2 regions of the Arthrobacter sp. 10T425 genome follow, and region 1 is predicted to be linked to the other one. Evidence: riboswitches for the same ligand, from Rfam matches in the RefSeq annotation. Region 1 holds a riboswitch; the other holds the start of a gene.
What was found. Region 1 has a riboswitch for glycine ahead of gcvP (aminomethyl-transferring glycine dehydrogenase). Riboswitches for the same ligand answer to the same signal wherever they lie in the genome.

Region 1 (7,334 bases):
GCGGGTCCAGTCGGTGCTGACGACGGCGGCGGCCGTGTGGGGTGCGTTGCGCAGCGGGGAGTTCTCCACAGTGAAATCTCCGTTGGAGACCTGGTCGATCTCCTGGCGGATGGTGATCATCGCCTCGATGAAGCGGTCGATCTCCGCCAGGTCCTCGGACTCGGTGGGCTCCACCATCAGGGTGCCCGCCACGGGGAAGGACAGCGTGGGGGCGTGGAAGCCGAAGTCGATGAGGCGCTTGGCCACGTCCTCGGCGGTGACGCCGGTCCTGGCGGTGAGTTCCCGCAAATCCAGGATGCACTCGTGCGCCACCAGGCCGCTCTCCCCCGTGTAGAGCACCGGGAAGTGCTCATCCAGCCGGGATGCGATGTAGTTCGCCGCCAGCAGCGCGGACTTGGTGGCTTCGGTGAGGCCCTGGCCGCCCATCAACTTCACGTACGCCCAGGAGATCGGCAGCACACCGGCGGATCCGTAACGCGAAGCGGAGATGGCAACTCCCTTTCCCGGTTCGACCTTGTTCGCGTCCCCTGGCATGAACGGCGCCAGGTGGGCTTTGGCCGCGACCGGGCCGACGCCCGGTCCGCCGCCGCCGTGCGGGATGCAGAAGGTCTTGTGCAGGTTCAGGTGCGAGACGTCACCGCCAAACTTGCCCGGCTGGGCCAGCCCGACGAGGGCGTTGAGGTTGGCGCCGTCGACGTAGACCTGCCCACCGGCCGCATGCACGGAGTCGCATACCTCGCGGACGTCTGTGTCGTACACCCCGTGGGTGGACGGGTAGGTGATCATGATGCAGGACAGCGCGTCCTTGTTCGCCTCGATCTTCGCGGTCAGGTCCGCGTGGTCGATCGTGCCGTCCGAAGCCGTGGCCACCACCACGACTTTCATGCCGGCCAGCACCGCGGAGGCCGCGTTCGTGCCGTGCGCGGAGGCCGGGATCAGGCACACGGTGCGCTGGGCGTCCCCGCGGGAGAGGTGGTAGCCGCGAATGGCCAGCAGGCCCGCCAGCTCACCCTGGGAGCCGGCGTTCGGCTGGATCGAGACCTGGTCGTATCCCGTGATTTCGGCGAGGTCAGCTTCGAGGCCGCTGACGAGTTCCCGCCAGCCCTCGGTCTGGGAGTCCGGCGCGAAAGGGTGGATGGAGGCGAACTCCGGCCAGGAGATCGCTTCCATCTCGGCCGTGGCGTTCAGCTTCATGGTGCAGGAGCCCAGCGGGATCATGGTGCGGTCCAGGGCGAGGTCGCGGTCCGAGAGCTTGCGGATGTAGCGCAGCAGCTGGGTTTCGGAGCGGTGCGTGTTGAAGACCGGATGCTGCAGGAAGTCGGAAGTGCGCAGCACCCTCCCGGGCAGCTCGAAGCCCGTGGCCTCCACCACCGGACCGGCGCCAAAGGCGACGACGACCGCGGAGAGGACCTCCGGCGTCGTGGTTTCATCGACGGACACGCCAACTGTGTCCGCGTCGATGAGCCGCAGGTTGATGCCACGGGCCTCGGCGGCGGCGATGACCTTGGCGGCCTTGCCGGGGACGCGGACCGTGAGGGTGTCGAAGAAGGACTCGCTCGCCAGTTCCCGGCCGGCGATCTTCAGCGTGGCGGCGAGGGCGCGGGTGTTGTTGTGGACGGTCTCGGCGATCGCCTTCAGCCCGTCCGGGCCGTGGTAGACGGCGTAGAACGAGGACACGATGGCCAGCAGTGCCTGCGCGGTGCAGATGTTGGACGTGGCCTTCTCACGGCGGATGTGCTGCTCGCGGGTCTGCAGGGCCAGGCGGTAGGCCGGGACACCGGCGTTGTCCTTGGAGACGCCGACGATGCGGCCGGGGAGCGTGCGTTCCATGCCCTCGCGCACCGCCATGTACGCGGCGTGCGGGCCGCCGAAGAACAGCGGCACGCCCAGGCGCTGGGTGGAGCCGACGGCGATGTCCGCCCCCTGCTCGCCCGGAGGGGTGATCAGGGTCAGGGCAAGCAGATCCGCCGCCACGGTGACCAGTGCGCCGCGTTCTTTGGCCTCCGCGATCACGCCGGACTGGTCCCACACCCGGCCGGAGACGCCCGGCTGCTGGAGGACGAGACCGTTGATGTCGCCGTCGGGCAGACCGGCGGAGAGGTCAGCGACCTGCACCTCGAAGCCCAGCGCCTCCGCTCGGCCCCTGACGATGGCAATGGTCTGCGGGAGGCAGTCGGCGTCGAGGACGGTCTTGGCCCCGGCAGCGGACTTGTTTTTGTTGGCGCGGCGCATGAGAAGCACGGCCTCGGCAACCGCGGTGGCCTCGTCCAGGAGGGACGCATTGGCGACCGGGAGCGCGGTGAGGTCCTGGACCATGGTCTGGAAGTTCAGCAGCGCCTCGAGGCGTCCCTGGGAGATTTCCGGCTGGTACGGGGTGTAGGCGGTGTACCAGGCGGGGGCTTCGAGGATGTTGCGGCGGATCACCGGCGGGGTGACGGTGTCGTAGTAGCCCTGGCCGATCATCTGCACGGCCGTCTTGTTCTTGTAGGCGAGCTTGCGCAGTTCGGCCAGCACCTGGACTTCGCTGAGGGCGCTGTCCAGGGTGAGGGGCTTTTCCTGGCGGATGGAATCGGGGACCGCGTTGTCAACGAGGCCATCAACGCTGTCGTAGCCGACGGCCTTGAGCATGGTGTCGATGTCGGCCTGGCGGCGGGCGCCGATGTGGCGGTCTGCGAAGGTGGACGGGGACGATTGAACCGTCATGAGAGGAACTCCATAATTCAGGTGGCATCAAGACGCCACGATGATTCGGGTTCCTCCCCGCTCTGTATTGGACCTGAGAGTTTCCGTTTTGCCCTGCTGATAGCAGCGCGCCACTTGCACCGTCGGTGAGCCCGGTTGCCCGGACTGCTTTCCAGAGTTGCCTTGCCGCGGCGGTACGTGGGCCTGAGAGATTCCTGGGGAGGATTTGCTCCTACGGCGCCTGCTGAACGTACCGGCAGGACTCTCCCGCCGCAGATCATAAGCTGTGCCACTGGTCGGTGACACAGCTCACAATTTATCCGGTTCCCGGGCAGGATGCAAAATTTATTTCAATTGAGTCGCTGTCCCGCGGACGACGGCGGGAGCTCTTCGCCGTCGTCCGCTTGCGTGGGTGAGGCGCATGAGGGCCGTGTCGTTGATCCGGAACACGCGGTCCCAGAGGTCGTCGTCCACCTCGTGGATCGGACCCAGGGGGTTAGTCCATTCGGTGCATTATTCTGAACGGGATACTTTACATTTTCATGCGCGTCCCTCCCAGAGCGCTCATACGCAAGGAGCCTCCGTGAGCCTTCCGGATCAAGCGATGGAACAGGCAGCTCCCAGCAGACCACCAAGCAGGACTCCCGCCGGGGATGCCGCTTGGGGGTGGCTGATCGGGATCCTCGCAGGATTGCTCGGCTTGGGCCCTTGGCTGGTATCCGGCGCACAGCTCCCGTTGCAGAACTTGTGGGGCCCAGAGGTCGTTCCAGACCAGATGCCTGTGTCGTTACTGCCGCTGAGCCAGTACGAACTCACCACGATCGTAGCCCTCCTCACCGTAGGAGGTGCAGCGGCCGGACTCGCGGTGCGCATCTGGTCCCCCGCCCGACGGCGACTGGTGACGTGGTGCGCGGCAGCCGGCGTTCTTGTGGTCCAGTTCACGGCTGCCGTCCAGTCCTTCACAGTGCTCGACGGCGGCTTGGCGGGCGGAACAATGGCGAGCCTGTACTTCGCCGGGCTGCTCGCGGGCGTGACCGCATCCCTCGCTGCTGCCCTCGTGGCGCACCTGCTGCTCTGTTCAAGGACCCGGAGCCTGGCGGCATTGGGCGCCGGACTCGTGGCGGTGCCGTTCGCTTCGTGGACGGTGGAGTGGGTTGTCGGCTTCGTTGGGCACATCAACGTCCCCGTCGCAGTGCCGTCAATCGCTCACTGGATTCCCGCCATCCTCGTTGGTTGCGCCCTGGCATGGTGCGGCCTTCGTCCTGCGCGGCGGACCGCGGTGTGGGCCGTGAACCTTGCGCTGTTGTGGTTGGTTCCCGCCCTGTTCATCTCGGTCAACTACGTCCTGGGGACCCGTATCCTGGCTGGCGACCTGCAGGAGATGCTGTTAATGAGTCGGCAAATCTTGGCGGCAACACTTGGACCCGAGGGCGGAGCAGCTCCCAAAATCTTGCTGGCTCTGGTCATCGCGTTGGCGGGGCTGGGGGCCAAATCCATTGCCGCTCGCCGGCGGCCGGACGTGCCCATCTTCCCGTCCGCGTAAAATCCGGGCTTACCCGCGATGCGTGGACGTGATTGCACCGGCGGATCCAATGGTGCCATGACGGATTTGATCCAAATCCAGCGGACGACGACGGGACTTCCCGCCGTCGTCCGTATGTGTTTGATGCCGCTCCCCTACAGGGCGGACCAGCCGCCGTCGGAGGCGAGGATGGCGCCGTTGATGTTGGTGCCGTCGTCGCTGAGCAGGAACGTGATGGACGCGGCGAGCTGCGCCGCGGTGGCGGGGGTGGGGACGGTGGCCTGCATCAGCGGGCCGAGGCGTTCGGCCGCGAGCTGGGACCCCCAACTCTAGTTAAGGAGCGTCTCCGGGCCGACGCAGTACGCGACATGGAAGTATTCACTTATGACTATCGATAATGATGCTGCCAACCTCTCGGCGCCAATGGACTCTCCCGGGGCAGACGACTCGACCGAAGTCAGCCGAGGTTGGGACCACATCGGCGCCATCATTGTCGATGCGTCCCTGCAGCGGCGACAGAACTACCACTCGACCGTCAGGCCGCGCGTTGTCGCTCTGGTCACGGCCTGGCCGGATGCCGCCACGACCAGTGGATTCCGGCGGCGCCTCGATGCCGGGACACTTTCCGAAGTTATCAGCTGGCCGTCCCCTGGCCGCCTCGCCCAGGTAGAGGACATGACGCGCGTGTTCGAGAGTCAGGGCATCGAGACGGTAGTGGAACTCCGAGGAGCGCTTGGTGACCAAGAAAACAGAGCTGCTTTCCGCGAGGCTCTTGGGGCCGTGCGGCATGTCAGTCCCAAAACGCTGGATTACATGGACACCCTGAGCGGAGTGTCAACGGGCAGGGCTGTCGAAGAGTAAATGCGGGTGGTCCAGCCTGCCGGCATCGATGACTCCCCTATGGGCATATCGCTTCGGTGATCGGGACATTAGAAGCGGGCTGGCCGAGATGAGACATATGCCCGATTCCAATTAAAGTAATTGTCAGATATTGCGGGGCCGGGGTCAGCGCCCCCAGCGTCTGCAGAGTTTCTCTGAGGCATGTTCGTCCCCAACGAAGTGGGACCATCTAATTCGGCGAAAACCATCGTGGCGAACACCTCGCCAGCAGCCAGCGTCAGCGCCTGCATTGCGGCAACGGAAACCATCTCATCCCGGCAGGTTGTCCTCGACACGTCACATGCTACCGACCCACTCGGGCGCTGGATGGGGACCCGAGTGGAAGAGTTTCGCTATGTCGACCACCCCGCTGACGTCGGTTGGCGCGTTCCTTTGCGTGCGTAATCGGGGGCCCGTTCAATTCGGATTAAGTAGCTGGAGACCAGGGCAGAGAAGCCTAAGAGGCACCCTCACTCATCATTTCCGAATTGAGCTCAAATGCGATGGCTGGCACTGCCGCTAGATCTCCTGATTGTAGGCGGTCTACGGACTCCTCGAATCGCGTATCCGTCGGAGTCTCGGGCCACCCAAACTTCCGTCCTGCGAATCGCGTGAGTCCACATTTATCGATCGTCCAACTGCCCTTGGCTGAAAGCGGTACATATGTGAAGTTTCCGGATTTTATGTGATCACTATACTCATCAAAATGCGGGTGAACGATATGGAAATCTTTACCAGCAGTCGGATAAGCTGTTTGGACGACATCCACGAGCGTCTGAGTGTCTGATTTTTTTCCATTGCAATCCGGACATGCCGCAGCGAGATTTAAAGGCGTGAACATAAACTCGGCATGAGAGGTTCTTGGAACGATATGCTCTGTGTCCCATGCCCTGCCATGCGCGACGTGGTTAATTTGTCGGCAGTAGCAACAAGAGTAGCCCTGCATCGTCTTGTAGTGCTTCTTTATATTTGATTTTGGTTGCGTAAATGTGGGGTCGTACCAATAATCGCCGTGTTTGACCACCAATGCTTCGAAGGCATCGACAATGAGCTGCTCTCCGACGCTGTAGACGAACGGTGGAATCATCACTGGCCGGCCACCTGAGCTCTCTCTACGGTCCGCTCAAGGTCACCGACAACTTCGCGGACGCCATCGTTGACGCCGCTCGCTCTCGTGGCCTGCTTCAGCAGCCCCATCAACTCGACGAACTCGGGGGTATTGAATTTTCTGTCGGCTGCCATGCGTAGCGCCCGAACGAGGGACTGCTTCAGGTAGAGATTGTTTCTTCCGGCAACATTGAACGCTCCTATCAAGACCTCGTCCGCCGACTTGCCTGACAAATTCTTCGTATCCCGATCGTTAGGGTTACCCTCCAGCGAGAGCACGTTGCTGTGGCTCGCGTCGATACCGGAGACAATTAGCGGGGAATGCGTGGCAACAATGAAGTGGCTTCCCTTGTACCTCTCAAAGGCCCGGCGGAGCAGGTCCAAGTATCCGCCTTGCCAGTCCGGGTGGAGGCTGATCTCAGGTTCGTCGATCAACACGAGACTCTTGTCATCTATGGCCGAAGCGATTCCGAGGACAGCAGTCACCAGAGAGAGCTCACCCGAGCTAGCATCGTTAAGGTCGAGGCGGGATCCGGAATCGGCCCGGATCAATGTCACGCTCTTCATCTCGATCATTCCCGAGCGTTTTAGTAGCTGGGCCGCCATAAGATGCTCTCCGTGGGCAAACTTGTGGTGCTCGAAGTCGGCAATCAATACCAGCTCGCGTCTCGCATCCCAATTACGAAGTAGTTCCGACGCCCTCGATACGCCGCGTCGGATATCTGGGTCTTCGATGTAGCCCTGGCTCCAGGCGATGTCGTTAGGAATCTTAGATTCGACGGACGATTCATACGACTTTTCACGACCATCGGCGGTCGCCCTCAAAAAAGCCAATCCGCGACCGGTCCATCTATAGGCCACTTCAATGCGAGGCTCATATGAAAGATCACTGAATACATTGGCGATACGGCTTCGTCGAGGCTCGTCCATTTCTACAGCTGCGAACATTTCCCCTAGCGCCCTCTGAACCCCGGCACTTGCCGAGATGCGACCACGTGGATCTTTCAGCCCCAAGTATCGATAAAGGGGCGCGGCATAGGGCGCACTATCCACCGGGAACCTAGCGGAGGGAAGAGGGAACTTATCAAAGGCGCTAGTTGTGACAGCAGCAACGGCCCTCGGGCCCGGCAAGAATGTCGGCTCG
Region 2 (7,334 bases), on a different contig from region 1:
CAACGTAGACGATGTCGCCGAGGGCATCCGTGGCGACGGCGGAGATGCCGATGGAAACAACGTTTCCGGCCTCGCGGGCAACCCACTCGTGCTCGTCGGAGTACTGCAGTTCAGGGGCAACTTTTGCCATGTGTTTTTCCTTTACGTTTGAAAAGTCGTGGGCCACAACAATTGGGGTGGGTTGGGTGGCGGATGAGGCAATTCCTCCGCGTGCTCGCTCGTCCCTCGCTTAGACGCACGCTTCCGGAATCCCCTCACCCGCCGCTATTCAGTTCAGTTTTTGGGGCCAGCCGTTTCCTCGGAAGAAACAGTGGCTTTTCGATATCTTCCAGAGCCGGGGTGCTCCGAGGCTTCAAGGCTGTCATCAAGCTCAACCCCCAATGATCGGGCTTGGGACAACCCAGAGCCGCGGCAGGCGGTACATCCCCCAGCACTTTTGGCTTTCGAAGGCGCCCCAAATGAGGCTTGGAACTCGAGGTGAGTTGAACCCGAGGTGAGCTGCAGGGCCCCTTCGGGCCCGACATCCGGGAGCATGCGTCTAAGGGAGCGTTACGTCCGCTCAGCGGGCGTCTTCGCGACCGAGCATGCAGAGGATGCCGGGTCCGACGGGCTGACGCAACCACAATCACGCAGCCCCCGGGACAGCTTCGGCTACTTTTGGCGCTTGTAGAAAGGCAGTGCGACCACTTCGAAGGGTTCGGCCTTGCCGCGGAGGTCGACGTCCAGTGCGGTGCCGGGCTCGGTGAATTCGACGTCGACGTAGGCCATCGCGACCGGGTAGCCCAGGCTCGGGCTGGGCTGACCGGAGGTGACTTCGCCGACGACGTTGCCGTCCTTGAGGACCGGGTAGTGGCCGCGGCCGGCCCGGCGCCCGAGGCCCTTGAGCCCGACGAGCTTGCGGCCCGTCGTGGCGCCGGCGCCGGTTTCCTTCTTGGCGGCCAAGGCGGCCTTGCCGATGAAGTCGCCTTCCTTGGACAGGGCGACGACGGGGCCCAGGCCGGCGGCGAACGGATCGCCCTCCAGGGAGAGCTCGTTGCCGTAAAGCGGCATGCCGGCCTCGAGACGGAGCGAATCGCGGGACGCGAGACCGGAGGGGGTCAGCTCGCCGTCCTCTGCGATGGCGACGAGCGCCTGCCAGAGGGCGGCGGCGGCGTCGTTCGCGACGAAGATCTCGAAGCCGTCTTCACCGGTGTAGCCGGTGCGGGCCAGCAGGAGGTCCTGGCTGGCTCCAGCGAACATGAACGGGACGTCCACTGCGGCGTAGTACTTCAGGCCGGTGACGAGCTCGTGCTGCGCGGCGGGGACCAGGCGCAGCAGGATCTCCTGGGCCTTGGGTCCCTGCACGGCGATCAGCGAGATCTCGGCGGACGCGTCACGGACGGTGACGTCGAATCCGCCGTCCTTTCCGGAACCGGCGCGCTCGGCCAGGGCCGCGGCGACGATCTTCGCGTTGCCGGCGTTGGGGACCACAAGGAATTTCTGGTCGCCGCGGCGGTAGGTGATGAGGTCATCGATGATGCCGCCGTCCTCGTTGCAGATCAGCGAGTACTTGGCCTTGCCGATGGCCATCGCCGAGATCTTACCGACGAGGGCGTAGTCCAGGAAGGCTGCGGCGTCGGGGCCGGTGACCCAGACTTCGCCCATGTGGGAGAGGTCGAACAGGCCCGCGGACTTGCGGACGGCGTGGTGCTCGGCTAGTTCCGAGCTGTACTTCAGCGGCATCTGCCAACCGCCGAAGTCCGTGAAGGAGGCGCCGAGCTTCTTGTGCTCTTCGTAAAGTGCCGTGTAATTCTCATTCATCGGTGGCTGTCCCTAGCTGTCAGAGTCGGAGTTGGCGGAGTCGTCGGAGTGGACTGCTGTGTCTTCTTCGAAGGCCTCGAGGGGAGGGCACGAGCAGATCAGGTTGCGGTCCCCGGCTGCGCCGTCGATGCGGCCGACGGGCGGGAAGTACTTGTCCTGCTTGAGCGTGTGGACCGGGAAGACGGCCTGCTCACGCGGGTACTCGCGGGTCCAGTCGGTGCTGATCACGGCAGCGGCGGTGTGCGGGGCGTTGCGCAGCGGGCTGTGCTCCACGGTGAAATCGCCGTTGGCCACCTGGTCGATCTCGGCGCGGATGGCGACCATGGCCGTGATGAAGCGGTCGATCTCGCCCAGGTCCTCGGATTCGGTGGGCTCCACCATCAGGGTGCCGGCCACCGGGAACGCCAGGGTGGGGGCGTGGAAGCCGTAGTCGATCAGGCGCTTGGCCACGTCCTCGGCGGTCACGCCGGTCTTGGCCGTGAGTTCGCGCAGGTCCAGGATGCACTCGTGCGCCACCAGGCCGCCCTCGCCGGTGTAGAGCACCGGGAAGGAGTCGTTGAGGCGGGCCGCGATGTAGTTCGCCGCGAGCAGCGCGGACTTGGTCGCCTCGGTGAGGCCGCGGCCGCCCATCAGCTTCACGTAGGCCCAGGAGATCGGCAGCACGCCGGCCGAGCCGTAGCGGGAGGCGGAGATCGGGGTTCCGTCGGCGCCGTTGGCGGGATCAGCCGCGTTGCCGGGCATGAAGGGGGCGAGGTGCGCCTTGGCTGCGACCGGGCCGACGCCCGGGCCGCCGCCGCCGTGCGGGATGCAGAAGGTCTTGTGCAGGTTCAGGTGCGAGACGTCGCCGCCGAACATGCCGGGCTGGGCCAGCCCGACCAGGGCGTTGAGGTTGGCGCCGTCGATGTAGACCTGGCCGCCGGCGGCGTGGACCGCGTCGCAGACCTCGCGGACATCGGCGTCGTACACCCCGTGCGTGGACGGGTAGGTGATCATGATGCAGGACAGCGCATCCTTGTGCAGCTCGATCTTGGCGGTCAGGTCCGCGTGGTCGATCGTGCCGTCCGAAGCCGTGGCCACGACCACGACCTTCATGCCGGCCAACACGGCCGAGGCCGCGTTCGTGCCGTGGGCGGAGGCCGGGATCAGGCAGATATTGCGCTGGGCATCGCCGCGGGAGAGGTGGTAGCCGCGGATCGCCAGCAGCCCGGCGAGCTCGCCCTGGGAACCGGCGTTGGGCTGGATCGAGACCTGGTCGTAGCCGGTGATCTCGGTCAGCTGGCCTTCGAGGTCCTCGATCAGTTCACGCCAGCCGGCGGTCTGGGATTCCGGGGCGAACGGGTGGATGGAGGCGAATTCCGGCCAGGAGATGGCCTCCATCTCGGCGGTGGCGTTCAGCTTCATGGTGCACGACCCCAGCGGGATCATGGTCCGGTCCAGGGCCAGGTCGCGGTCCGAGAGCTTGCGGATGTAGCGCAGCAGCTGGGTTTCGGAGCGGTGCGTGTTGAACACCGGGTGCTGCAGGTAGTCGGAGGTGCGCTCGACGGCGGGGTCCAGGCCGAACGCAGTGTCCGTGCCTGCAGCCGCGGCAGTCACGGACGCGCCGAACGCGGCAATGACGTCGGCGACGACGGCAACCGTCGTGGCCTCGTCGGCGGAGATGCCGACGGTGTCGGCGTCGATGGCGCGCAGGTTGACGCCCTTGGCGTCGGCTGCCGCGATGATCTCAGCTGCCCGGCCCGGCACGGAGACGGTGATGGTGTCGAAGAAGGAGGTGTGCAGCACGTCCAGGCCGGCGGCCTTCAGGGAGGCGGCGATGGTCTTGGCGTGGACGTGGACCGACTGGGCGATTGCCTTCAGCCCGTCCGGGCCGTGGTAGACGGCGTAGAAGGAAGCCACGATGGCCAGCAGGGCCTGGGCCGTGCAGATGTTGGACGTGGCTTTCTCGCGGCGGATATGCTGCTCGCGGGTCTGCAGGGCCAGGCGGTAGGCGGGAACGCCGGCGTTGTCCTTGGAGACACCCACGAGGCGGCCGGGCATGGAGCGCTCGAGCCCCTTCTGGACGGCCATGTAGGCAGCGTGCGGGCCGCCGAAGAACAGCGGCACGCCGAAGCGCTGGGCGGATCCGACGGCGATGTCAGCGCCCTGCTCGCCCGGAGACGTGATCAGGGTCAGGGAGAGGAGATCTGCCGCGACGGTGACGAGGGCGCCCCGTTCCTTGGCGTCGGCGATCACGGCGGTGTGGTCGAACACGCGGCCGGAGACGCCCGGCTGCTGCAGAACGACGCCGTTGATGACGCCGTCGGGCAGGCCCTTGGAGAGGTCGGCGACCTCGACCTCGAAGCCGAGGGCCTCGGCGCGGCCCTTGACGATCGCGATGGTCTGCGGCAGGCAGTCGGCGTCGAGGACGGTCTTGCCGTCGTGCGCCGTCTTGTTCTTATTCGCGCGGCGCATCATCAACACGGCCTCGGCCACGGCGGTGGCTTCATCCAGCAGGGAGGCGTTGGCGATCGGCAGGCCGACCAGGTCCTGGACCATGGTCTGGAAGTTCAGCAGCGCCTCCAGCCGGCCCTGGGAGATCTCCGGCTGGTAGGGCGTGTACGCGGTGTACCAGGCCGGGGCTTCGAGGATGTTGCGGCGGATCACCGGCGGGGTGAGCGTGTCGTAGTAGCCCTGCCCGATCATCTGCACGGCGGTCTTGTTCTTCGACGCCAGCTTGCGCAGCTCGGCGAGGACTTCGACCTCGCTCAGGGCCGCGGCGAGCGCGAGGTCGGCGTCCTGGCGGATGTCCTTCGGAACGGCGGTGTCCACCAGGGCGTCGACGGTGTCGTAGCCGACAGCCTTCAGCATGGCGTCGACGTCGGCCTGGCGGCGCGCGCCGATATGCCGGTCAACGAAGGACGTGGAGGCTGGGGTAACAGTCACAAGGAACTCCATAACTCAGGCGGCGCAGGGTACGCCACATTGATTCGGGTTCCTCCCCGCTCTGTATTGGACCTGAGAGTTTCCGCGCAGCCCGCGTTTCAGGGCTCCGCTTGCACCGTCGGTGAGCACAGCATGTCCGGGACACGCCTGCTACTTTCCAGAGATGCCTTGCCGCGGCGGTACATGGGCCTGAGAGATTCCTGGGGAGGGTTTGCTCCTACGGCGCCTGCTTGTACCTACTTGCAGGACTCTCCCGCCGCAGATCAAAGGCGTATTTAATTAGGTGTTCAATCGGGGGTGACTACAGTCACAGCTCTCATTGTCCTATGCCGGGCGCGCGTCCGCAAACTCCCTCCCGGCGGCGGACCCAGGTTACGGGCCACGAGCCACCCGGTGGCGAATCCGGCGGCGCGAACTCGCCGGAAACGCCCGGAGTCGCCGCAACTTTCCGGCGTACTCGAACGCTTCCGGCGAATTCGGCGGGGAGTAGGGGGTCGGCGGGGAGTAGGGGGTCGGAGGGGGTGGGTGTGGGCTTCAGCCGCGCAGGCGCTCGACGGCGGCCAGGAGGCTCTGGACGTCCGCCTCGACTTCCGGCGGCGGCCCGCCGGGACCCCGCGCCAGCATGGCGTTGAAGTACAGCCCGTCCCCCATGCACAGGACGGCCTTCGCCATGGCGGGCCCGACGTCGGCCGCCAGCAGTTCCAGCCAGCTCGCCTGGCCGGCGGCGAAGCGGCGGAGCGTTTCCCCGTGCGCCACCTCGGCGAGCCGCGTGGCCGCCACGAAGACCCGGTCCATGGGCGTGTCCGCCCACACCGAGGACTTGATGAAGTACGCCGCCGCCCCTTCCGGGGCTGCCGCCATGGCCGCAACATCGGCAGCCAGGAGCCGGTCCAGCCGTTCCAGCAGGACCGCGATCATGGCCTCTTTCGTCGGAAAATGGTAGAGCAGGCCGCCCTTGGAGACGCCGGCCCGGCGCGCGACGGCGTCCAGCGTCGCGGCGCGTTCACCGACTTCGATGAGCAGGGATTCGAAGGCATCGAGGACGGCCTCGCGGGCGACGGGTTTCCTGGGCATGCCTCCCATCATGCCTGTCCGCGCGCGCATTTCTTAACTGTACCGTCCAGACGGTACAGTTATCCTTATGAGCATTTCATCGATCACCGTAGCCACCAGCACTCCTGCGGCCACCGGGCCCCGGGCACCGTGGCGTGACTGGGTGGCGCTGGCCCTGCTGATGTTCCCCGTCCTGCTCGTGGCCGTGGACAACACCGCGCTCACGTTCGCCCTGCCGGCCATCGCCAGCAGCCTGACCGCCTCCGGCGTCGAACTGCTCTGGATCGTCGACGCCTACCCCCTGGTCCTGGCCGGACTCCTGGTCGCGATGGGTTCCCTGGGCGACAGGATCGGCCGGCGCCGGCTGCTGTTCGTGGGCAGCGCAGGCTTTGCCGCGGTGTCCGCCGTGACGGCGTTCGCGCCGAGTGCGGAATGGCTGATCGCCGGCCGCGCCGGGCTTGGCCTGTTCGGCGCCATGCTGATGCCATCCACGCTGTCGCTGATCCGGAACATCTTTCCGCAGCCCAACCGGCGCAGGCTGGCGGTGGCGATCTGGGCCGCCGGCTTCTCCGGCGGCGCCGCCCTCGGCCCGATTGTCGGCGGCTGGCTGGTGGAACACTTCTGGTGGGGCGCCGTCCTGCTGGTCGCCGTGCCGATCATCCTGCCGCTGCTGCTGCTCGGGCCGGCCCTGATCCCGGAATCCCGCGATCCGAAGCCGGGCCGGGTGGACGTGCCCAGCATTGCCCTGTCCCTGCTGGTCATGGTGCCGGTGGTCTACGGGATCAAAGCCCTTGCCAGCCACGGGCCGGCTCCCGAGGCCTTCGCGAGCATCGGAACCAGCCTGCTCATGGGCTATGTGTTCATCCGGCGGCAACGCGCGCTTGCCCGTATCCACAGGACAGACCACAGCACCGCGCCGATGCTCGACGTCAGCCTGTTTGGCAACCGGATCTTCAGTACGGCCATTGTGGCCAACGTCCTGGCACTGTTCTCCTTCAACGGCTTCATTCTCTTCCTGGCCCAGCACCTGCAGCTGCTGGAGGGCCAGTCTCCCTCGGCCTCCGGCGTCGCCATGGTCCCGGCCCTCATCGCCACGGTTGTAGCGGGGCTGCTCGTGGTCCCGCTGGTGCGCAAGGTGCGGCCCGGCTTTGTGGTGGCCGGCGGCCTGCTGCTGAGCGCGGCGGGCTATTTCGTGGTGGCATTCGGCGACCACAGCCAGGGCCCGTCGCTGCTCCTTGCCGCCCTGCTGGTGCTCTGCCTGGGGGTGGGGGCCGCGGAGACGATCTCCAATGACCTGATCCTGGGTGCGGCGCCCGCCGACAAGGCAGGGGCAGCCGCCGCTATCTCTGAGACGGGCTACGAAGTGGGGTCCCTGCTGGGTACGGCGATTCTCGGCTCAATCCTGACGGCCTCCTACCAGGGCAACCTCCGGCTTCCCGCGGGCGTGTCCGAACTCGCCCCGGCGGCGGCCACCAGCCAGGCCGGTGAAACCCTGGCCGGCGCTGTGGATCTGGCCCGGATGCTTCCGGCGCCCCTGGCCGAGGCGGTGACGGCGGCCG

Region 2: another riboswitch for glycine. It lies ahead of gcvP (aminomethyl-transferring glycine dehydrogenase); the one in region 1 lies ahead of gcvP (aminomethyl-transferring glycine dehydrogenase).

Annotation. Positions count from the first base shown of each region.
Region 1 is NZ_JBFTGZ010000024.1:29,160-36,493, reverse strand. Features, by position in the region: gene gcvP (aminomethyl-transferring glycine dehydrogenase) at 1-2,703, opposite strand, end outside; glycine riboswitch at 2,756-2,863, opposite strand; glycine riboswitch at 2,865-2,962, opposite strand; gene AC1DDH_RS19940 (hypothetical protein) at 3,458-4,225, shown strand; partial or broken gene AC1DDH_RS19935 (short-chain dehydrogenase) at 4,360-4,524, opposite strand; gene AC1DDH_RS19930 (hypothetical protein) at 4,589-5,065, shown strand; gene AC1DDH_RS19925 (HNH endonuclease) at 5,541-6,170, opposite strand; gene AC1DDH_RS19920 (AAA family ATPase) at 6,170-7,138, opposite strand.
Region 2 is NZ_JBFTGZ010000006.1:74,925-82,258, reverse strand. Features, by position in the region: gene gcvH (glycine cleavage system protein GcvH) at 1-130, opposite strand, end outside; gene gcvT (glycine cleavage system aminomethyltransferase GcvT) at 652-1,800, opposite strand; gene gcvP (aminomethyl-transferring glycine dehydrogenase) at 1,813-4,734, opposite strand; glycine riboswitch at 4,774-4,888, opposite strand; glycine riboswitch at 4,890-4,988, opposite strand; gene AC1DDH_RS09155 (TetR/AcrR family transcriptional regulator) at 5,257-5,796, opposite strand; gene AC1DDH_RS09150 (MFS transporter) at 5,864-7,334, shown strand, end outside.